2 regions of the Halobacillus sp. B29 genome follow, and region 2 is predicted to be linked to the other one. Evidence: riboswitches for the same ligand, from Rfam matches in the RefSeq annotation. Region 2 holds a riboswitch; the other holds the start of a gene.

Region 1 (4,433 bases), on a different contig from region 2:
AATAACGGCGCAAGATATTTAGTTTTTTTCATACAGGACCCCTCCTTGAAAATATTTCAAAAGTGTTACATTTATTGTGTTTCGGTTTTCTCTGTAATCTAAACGTAAAATTTTAAATTTTTCCAATTAAAATTTGATCGTCTTCACGTATTCAGCTTATGATGACCTTAAGTATGCCGATATCAATAAAGAGGATTTGTCATTAATTCCGAAATAAACGTGCAGGAGGGTGAATAATGAAAAAGTTTCAACAGGCTTTAAAGAGAATAATGGTCGTTACCGCCATTGTGATGTTGTCTGGTACCACTCTTTCCTTACCATCGACTACGGTTCAGGCTAAAAGTTTAAAACACGAACTCTATCAGACGGAAAATGATGAACTGAAGTACTCGAAGGAGATTGTACGAGAGGTATTTAAAACCCTAAGGCGAGAAATGAAAGGCCCGCTCAGGTACGACGAAGCGATTTCACTCATTGAAAAAATGAGTAAAGTGGAGGTCATGGATCGCTACCTTGCTTCCTATGGCAAAAAAGTGGACGCAAAGGAAATTCCGAGAATCGTTAACCAGATTTATTCGATTGACCTCGAGCGAATATCTGAGCTGGGAGCGGGAAATCAAACGTATCCGGACGAAATTATCCAAGGGGTGAAAGAATCGCTGCCCAAATGGTTAGATGAAGAAGACATTCCGTCACTATCCAAATTAGAAGTACTGGATTTATACTTAGCGTCTTATGGTAAAAAGATCGATGGCCCTGAAATTCGAAGAGTACTCAATCAGATTTTCGGAATAAACCTGGATGGCATTTCCTCGCTTGAAGGTTCAGGCGTCTCTTTATTTTCAAAAGACCAGTGGATATCCCAATATGATCAGGACTTATTTGTCGTTCAAACAGGGTTAACGGATGTAGATGTGTGGATCTATCCAACCGACTATTTTACAGCTCAAACTGATTTGGAACAGCTGCCTGAGGAACTGCAGAACCAGCTTAAAAAATTGGGGTACAGGTACAATGAGGAAGTAGGAGCGCTTTATTATGCCGATCCGGATGGGAACTCTGTACCTGATCAATTTAAAGGTCAGACACTTGGCACACTCATTCAATTCATCCAGACGAATTATCAGAACTTATTATAAAAAAATCCCTGTGCTCGATTAGACGAGCACAGGGATTTTTTATATAACTAGCTATATGCATGTTCTCTTTGCTGAACAGAAGCCAGAATCGTTTCAATCTCATTGGCTTCTTCTTCTGTTAAGGGAAGCAGCGGCAAACGAACGCCGCCGACTTCTATGCCTTTTCGGTTCAAAGCGGCTTTAACCGGAGAAGGACTAGGGGCAGAGAAAATGGCATGCATGACGGGAAGAAGGGTACGGTGCATAGCTGATGCATAGCTGCCGTTCCCGTTTCGATAGGCTTGTATCATGGCCTGCATTTCATTTCCAATCACATGGGCTGATACGGACACAATTCCAGTACCGCCAATGGATACAAACGGAAGGGTATTGGAGTCTTCGCCGCTGTAAACCGTGAATTCATCCGGTGTACGACTGATAATTTCAGAAGCTGCGTCTAAATCACCGCTCGCTTCTTTTACCGATACAATGTTCTCAATTTGAGATAGGCGGACGATCGTTTCAGGCGTCATATTCACGACACTGCGTCCTGGGATATTATAGAGCATGATTGGCAGGGAAGTAGCTTTGGCAATCGTCGTAAAATGCTGATACATGCCCTCTTGGGTTGGTTTATTATAATAAGGGGTCACAAGCATAATCGCGTCAACGCCTGCTTCTTCTGCTTGTTTAGTTAATTGAATGGAAGCTCTTGTATTGTTGGAACCCGTTCCCGCAATAACTGGAACTCTGCCACTCACGACTTCCACGACAAATTTATACAGGCTTACTTTTTCCTCTGACGTTAACGTTGGAGATTCTCCTGTTGTGCCTGCGATCACTAAACCATCAGAGCCGTTGGAGATTAAGTGATTAACCAGGGAGCGGGTCGCATCAAAATCAATATTTCCTTCTGAATCAAACGGAGTTACCATAGCTGTTAGTACTTGACCAAAGTTCATAACCTCACACCTTTACTTAGTTTTTTATACGTTCGAGGTTTGAGGGCTCTGCAGCAGTAAAGCACAAAAAAGCAGCAACGAGGGTTCGCTGCTGCTTAGAACTTTGATATCCGTTCCTGCATTAAGATAGCCCTCCATATAGTCTCCTATATGACAGTTCTGCACCTCTTAAGCATCAGAACCAGCATCGGGAATATGAGATTCCGTCAGCTTCGGCAAAAACCCCTTTCCTCATGTTTCACAGGATCTCATTCTCCTTCACATGCGTACTCTTGGAATTTGCACCTCTATCCTTACTTCAATAGAATTGAAATAAGAAAATATTTAGTTCCTTGTAACGTATCATAATTTATTTGAAAATTCAAGGTTTATATTTTGTGGTATTTAATGTAAGTTGTTATAGTTAGGGAGAGTTACTATCCATTTATTATCTCATTTATTTCGCAAAAGGTGAAAGATTCCTATACAGTTTGGCAAAACTGAAGAGGACGAGTAATTTTGGCTGTAAAAAATTTTTACACAAAAATTCCACATTTAGAATTACGGGATGACTGGTGTGGTATCGAAGGCTTTGTGACAGGGCATAGGTATATTACAGATGTTACAATGGGCATACACACGAGAATGTGATGGATGTACAGTAGGCGGGCACGTGTTACAATGACAAGCATTAGGTATTCGAAAGGGGAATGACATTGAATAAGAAATGGTTATTAAGCTTATCACTTGCTTTATTCATAGCGTTATTAACAGCATGCGGTAACGATGAAGGATCAGGTGGAGACAGTAACAATGAAGAAGCTCAACAGGAAGAATCTTCTGAGAACAGTGAAAGCAGCCAGGAAGGCGAAGGCAGCAGCCAAGAGGGCGAAAATTCTGAGCAGCCTCAAATGCCAGAACCTGACTTAGAAGGCGTGCCTGAAGTAGTAGCTACCGTCAACGGCGAAGAAATTCCAAAAGAAGAATTTACCCGCACGTACGAAAGCCAGTTCCAGCAAGCTGCCATGCAGTCTCAAATGTCTGGCCAGGAAGTTGATCAAGAACAGTTGAAGAAGCAGACGGCAGAAGGTTTAGTTGGACAGGAGCTTCTTGTACAGGAAGCCAATGACCGCGGACTTGAAGCAACGGAAGAAGAAGTCAATGAACGAATTACCGAAGTGGTCGAATCCAATCAAGGGGTAGAATCTAAAGAACAGTTCTTCTCCACGATTGAAGAACAGCAGGGTATGAGTGAAGAAGAGGTTAGATCCCAGCTTCAGACTCAGGTCAAAGTAGACAAGTTACTAGCTGAAGAAAACGGCGATCTTGAACCTACAGAAGAAGAGATTAAACAAGCGTATGACGATGCGAAAGCTCAGCAAGAAGAATCCGGAAGTGAACAGCAGCTTCCGTCCTATGAAGAAGCTAAGCCAACGCTTAAACAGCAGTTGACTCAGCAAAAAGAATCCCAAGCATATCAAGCTCTTGTAGAGAAGCTTCGTGAAGATGCAGACGTTACAGTTAATCTATAATTCATTAAAAAAACCAGGTCCTTTCCCGCGGGACCTGGTTTTTTAATGGATTTTTTTAACTTACTTGAACCATCCTCTTTCCTTGAAGCGTGAGATGGCTTCAATCCGGTTGGAAACCTCAAGCTTATCCAAGATGACGGACACGTAATTTCGTACCGTACCCGGAGTAATATATAATTCTTTCGAGATGTCTTTGGTGTTCTTTCCCTCAGCCATTAACTTAATCACCTGGCGTTCTCTTTCCGTGAGCGGATCCTGCTCTGTATAGGCGAGATCCACCAGCTCAGGGGAGAAAATACGCTGACCGTCGATAATCTTGCGTATTGCTTCCGCAAGATCTTCACTTGGGCTGTCTTTAAGTAAGTATCCACTGACGCCGGCCTTTCTTGCCCGTTCAAAATAACCGGGGCGTGCGAACGTTGTAAGAATGATGATTTTGCACGGTTCGTCTGCCAGCTCTTCCGCTGCCGTCAGGCCATCTTTCACCGGCATTTCAATATCCATCAGGCAGATGTCCGGCTTAAGTTCGCGCACCAGTTTGCACGCTTCTTCTCCATTACTGGCTTTACCTGCTACTTCCATCCCGTCCTCTAAATCAAGTAAAGCTCCAAGCGCCCCAAGTAACATACGCTGATCTTCTGCAATGACAATTCGGATCATACTGACTCCTCCTTATTAGACTGCTTGATAATATTCGGAACATGCAGACGCAGAGTGGTGCCATGGGACGAGTAGATCTCCAGACTTCCATTTACGAATTCCAGACGTTCCCTCATTCCCTGCATACCATTGCCTTTAAAGGGCTCAATGTTATCGGGCAGCCCGTGTCCATTGTCTTCCAC
Region 2 (4,433 bases):
GTTGACCTACAGATGTATCATATTGGAATGCCATAAATCCAACGGCTGCAAACACACCAATACCAGCTAAAATTTCAAATGACGAGTTAGCAAAACCGGTTATAAAGGCATTGTTCGTAATGTCTGACTTCTTCGGCAGATAAGAAGAATAAGTTACCATGATGGCAAAGGCAATTGATAAACTGAAGAAGATTTGTCCGTAGGCTGCCACCCATACGTTAGGATCTGCAATACGGTTCCATTCAGGCGTAAAGAATGCCGAAAGACCATCAGCAGCTCCTTCAAGCGTCACTGCTCTGACGACTATAATTAAGAATAAGACGACAAGGAGCGGAATGAAGATTTTATTAGCTACTTCAATCCCTTTCTTAACTCCTCGTGCTAAAAACCCTAACGTAATAACCCAAACGGCAAGCAACGGCAGCAGTACCTTGGGAACAAGTCCGCCAATCGCCCCCGCATCGGCCAGCTCTAGAAAATCTCCTACGAAAAATGCTGTTGGATCATCGCCCCAAGTTAAGTTGAAAGAATAAAAAGCATACATAATTGCCCAGGCAATAATAACGGCATAATAAGTAGAAATAACAAAGGATATGGCAACTTGCCACCATCCCAGCCATTCAAAGCCTTTTTTAATTCTCCCAAAAGACTTTGGTGCAGACCCACGGTATTTATGACCGATAGTATATTCCATGATTAAAAGCGGAATACCTGCTGTAAGTAAAGCAAATAGATAAGGTACGATAAATGCTCCTCCGCCGCTGTCGTACGCAGTGGCAGGAAAACGCCAAATGTTACCAAGCCCGATAGCTGACCCCATAGCAGCTAGCAGGAAACCCACTCGCGTCCCCCATTGTGCACGATTTTCCATGTGAAAGGCCTCCTTTTTATTTATATAACCCCTCATGTTACCCTAAATCAGGGATGAGGGGGTGTTTCGAAATTTTTATTTTTTTCTGATTATTTCTGCTTAAATTATAACCATCCGTTTAGGGGTTGTCAAAGTTATTTTAAAATATTTAGAATTTAACAAAAATAACAAAAAAAGGATAGAGACTTAGAAAAGTCTCTATCCTTAGGATAAGTTTAGCATTTATTTCTTCTCGACTGAGGAAGTAAAGGAATGAATCAATATACCTATAATTACCACAACAGCGAGAGTTGCTAACAATGGAATCCATACTTGCCCAGTTAAGCCAAGTAGGATATATCCAATGGAGGCCGCTACCGCAGCAATGCCTGCATAAGGAAGCTGGGTGAGTACGTGGTCAATATGGTTTGCACCTGCCCCCGTAGAAGATAATATGGTTGTATCTGAAATAGGCGAACAATGGTCTCCAAACACAGAACCAGCCAGTACAGCTGATAGAGCAGGCAGTATCATAGCCGGCTCCGTAACAGCCGCTATTTCCCCCGCTATCGGAAGCATAATTCCAAATGTTCCCCAGGAAGTCCCCGTGGAAAGTGCCATGAATCCAGAAATGATAAAAATAAGCAAGGGCAGATAAGCAACATTAATATCCGCCTGGCGGAACTGCTGAGCTAAATATTCACCTGTTTGCAACTGACTGATAATATCTCCAATCATCCAGGCAAATACTAATATATAAATAGCGGGCAGCATGGCTTTAATTCCTTCCCAGAAGACAAGCGGTGTTCCCGACTTCGGTCTAGCCTGTCCTGCGTATAAAACACCTGCTGTAACCACGGCTGCCAGTCCTCCTATAAATAAGGAAATATTCACATTGGTATTTGCGAAAATCGCGAGCAGATCCACGGCCCCATCCGTGTTTCGAATACCTGTGATAACCATAGCCGCCACTGTCCCCGCTATAAGCGCTCCAATGGGTAGAATTAGATGAGCAATTTTGCCGTTGTTGTGCTGCTTAAACTCATCGTTTAAATCCCCTGGAACATCTCCATCAGGATTAGTTAGCTGACCAGTATCTAAAGCTCTTTTCTCATGCGTCCGCATAGCCCCAATGTCTAGCTTCAAGAAGATAGTGAGAAAGACAAGAAGCAGCGCAGCGAACACATAGTAATTGGCAGGAATCATTAGGATAAATGCTTCCAATGCCTGATAATTAGAAATTTCATTAGCTGCTAAAATACTTCCGATCGTGCCGATGATATAAGCTCCCCAGCTCGATATCGGAGAAATAACGGTAATGGGAGCAGATGTAGAATCAATGTAATAGGCAAGCTTAGCCCTTGATATTTTATAACGGTCTGTTACAGGTCTGGCCACCTGACCAACAGCTAACGCGTTAAAGTAGTCATCAATAAAAATGATAACCCCTAAAACAGCCGGAAGCAGTTTTGCCCCTTTACGTGTGCGAATTTTTTCAACAGCCCATTTCCCAAAGGCCTTACTTCCCCCTGAGGCTGTCATAAAGGCTGTAGTGATACCTAATAAAAATAAGAATGATAACAGATACAGGTTCCCTGTATTGAGAGCTCCTTCACTCACGAAAATAGTCGAAAATAACGACCAGATTAATACAAAACCTTCTTTGAGATCAAACCCCGTAAGCATAAATGCTCCGATAATAATCCCTATCCCCAGTGATAAAATCACTCTTCTTGTTACCAACACAAGGACCAGCATTAATAATGCCGGGATTAATGAATAAATCGTTCCTTCCATGATATTCCCTCCGTAAAGCTATTGATGTAAACGGGAGTAGGAAGGCTACTGCCTAAAAAAATGAGGAATAAAAAAAGACAATGATAGTAGAAAATAACCTATCATTGCCTGTAGCAACTTGATTATCCTCCATTTCGATCAGTAGCGCCCCATGCACCCAAAAGAGCATGCATGACAGTGTGTCTCTTCTTCAGATATACACCAGCATAGGATAGTCTGACAACACTATCGTACACTTCGGCAGAAACTCATCCCTTTCCTCAATGATCCTAGCTTGCCTGGCTCCCATTGATTACTAATGACGTCTGCACCTCTACCTCACCGATCTGATAAGGTCACGCATATTTATTTCCATGCAATTCTATCAGTATAGTTACATTATTGCAAGGCATCCATTGGAAAGGAAAAAGATGGTGATTTGTCTGGAGCTTCTCCCTCACCACCATAGAAGTCAGGAACTTCTCCTAAGATAGTAGCTGTGTCTATAGGAATATCTGTAGCGACGGTTGTTGTTTCAGTGGAGAAAGGAATCACAATCCTTACGTTTACCTCAATATGAATAGATAATTGAAATAATGCTGCATTAATACCATACTCTGTAATTTCACTTTGAAAGTTTGACTGTACGTCCCCAATCACACGTAATTGAACCGGTACTTTAGGTCCCAGGTTAGCGAGAAGCGAATTGTTCGTCGCCTGTCCGACTGGAATTTCAATTAGTGTTGCGGGCTGTTCGCCTAGTTCCTCCTGAGTCATATTAGGATCAATATCAGGCTCAAGTGTTGTATCCTCCATTGGTAATTCGTTTAGTTCCATTCTTTTAAGGAAGTTTTGAACCCGGTATGTTGTGTTTCTCAGCACCCTGTTCACCACAACTGAATTCCAGCCCATATAAACGATATTTCCTTTATCATCTTTTTCCATTTTAACTAAGTCATTAAATTGTAGGTCTTCCGCTATTTGTTTATTAACGGCTTCATTGATTGCATCTCTTGCAAGTTGTTGGGTTTTTGTTTCAGCTATACCAATGAGTGCCGGAGTAATACCCCGGTTGATTAGCCAGAGGCTCAAAGCGGTGAATAGTAAAAAAAACATAAAAGTCAAAACGATTCTTTTCCCAATCGAGGGCCCATTTGTAACTTTACTTTTCCCCATTAAAACAACCCCTCCTGAACTAACTATATGTAGTACAGAAGAGGTTTAGGCATAGAATTAATGATATCTTTGGACTTTGGATACCAATCTTTAGGAAAACCTTTTATTCATATGTTTTTAGCGCTTCCGATAGTAAATCACGGAGTAACTCAGGCATATAATAAGCCTTATTGGGTGCATAAGCAATTTCAGGAAACAGCCTGCCGAACGTAAATGTATCAGCGGTTGAAAGAGTATAGGACTTATCCTGATCAATAGGAACGCCATTTTTTGTTACGCGTACTACACGTTCTTCACCGTCCTGCGATTCTTTCGTTTCAATTTCCACGCCGGCAAAAACCATCTTCCCAATCACTTCTCCACGAAAGCCAAATCCTTTCAAGCGGATCTCCGTTAACTTTCTTGTATGAGCTACCCGAATGACTTCCAGTAGTTCATCCCCTTTCAATTCTACTTTACAGGGGTTCATGGGGTGAGGACAGATCCTGTGCACATCTTGATAAGTCACTTCCCCTTCTCCTAAATGATCTAATAAAATACCCGCATTCAGCATCGCCACGTCTGAATTTGTCCAATTCTGAAGTTCGATGGTAAGCCTGGACATTAAAGAAGTCTCTTGAAACCAACCTAT

The links. A riboswitch is a leader RNA that binds a small molecule or an ion and turns the genes downstream of it on or off. The one in region 2 is predicted to bind lysine.
Region 1: another riboswitch for lysine. It lies ahead of dapA (4-hydroxy-tetrahydrodipicolinate synthase); the one in region 2 lies ahead of ACTWP7_RS10175 (Na+/H+ antiporter NhaC family protein).

The regions. Positions count from the first base shown of each region.
Region 1 covers NZ_JBQQCM010000007.1:176,263-180,695, forward strand. The annotation lists gene ACTWP7_RS11085 (LysM peptidoglycan-binding domain-containing protein) at 1-32, opposite strand, end outside; gene ACTWP7_RS11090 (hypothetical protein) at 237-1,139, shown strand; gene dapA (4-hydroxy-tetrahydrodipicolinate synthase) at 1,187-2,080, opposite strand; lysine riboswitch at 2,200-2,378, opposite strand; gene ACTWP7_RS11100 (SurA N-terminal domain-containing protein) at 2,770-3,591, shown strand; gene ACTWP7_RS11105 (response regulator transcription factor) at 3,652-4,251, opposite strand; gene ACTWP7_RS11110 (sensor histidine kinase) at 4,248-4,433, opposite strand, start outside.
Region 2 covers NZ_JBQQCM010000006.1:228,348-232,780, reverse strand. The annotation lists gene ACTWP7_RS10180 (sodium-dependent transporter) at 1-871, opposite strand, end outside; gene ACTWP7_RS10175 (Na+/H+ antiporter NhaC family protein) at 1,094-2,647, opposite strand; lysine riboswitch at 2,782-2,971, opposite strand; gene yunB (sporulation protein YunB) at 3,026-3,802, opposite strand; gene ACTWP7_RS10165 (bifunctional metallophosphatase/5'-nucleotidase) at 3,906-4,433, opposite strand, start outside.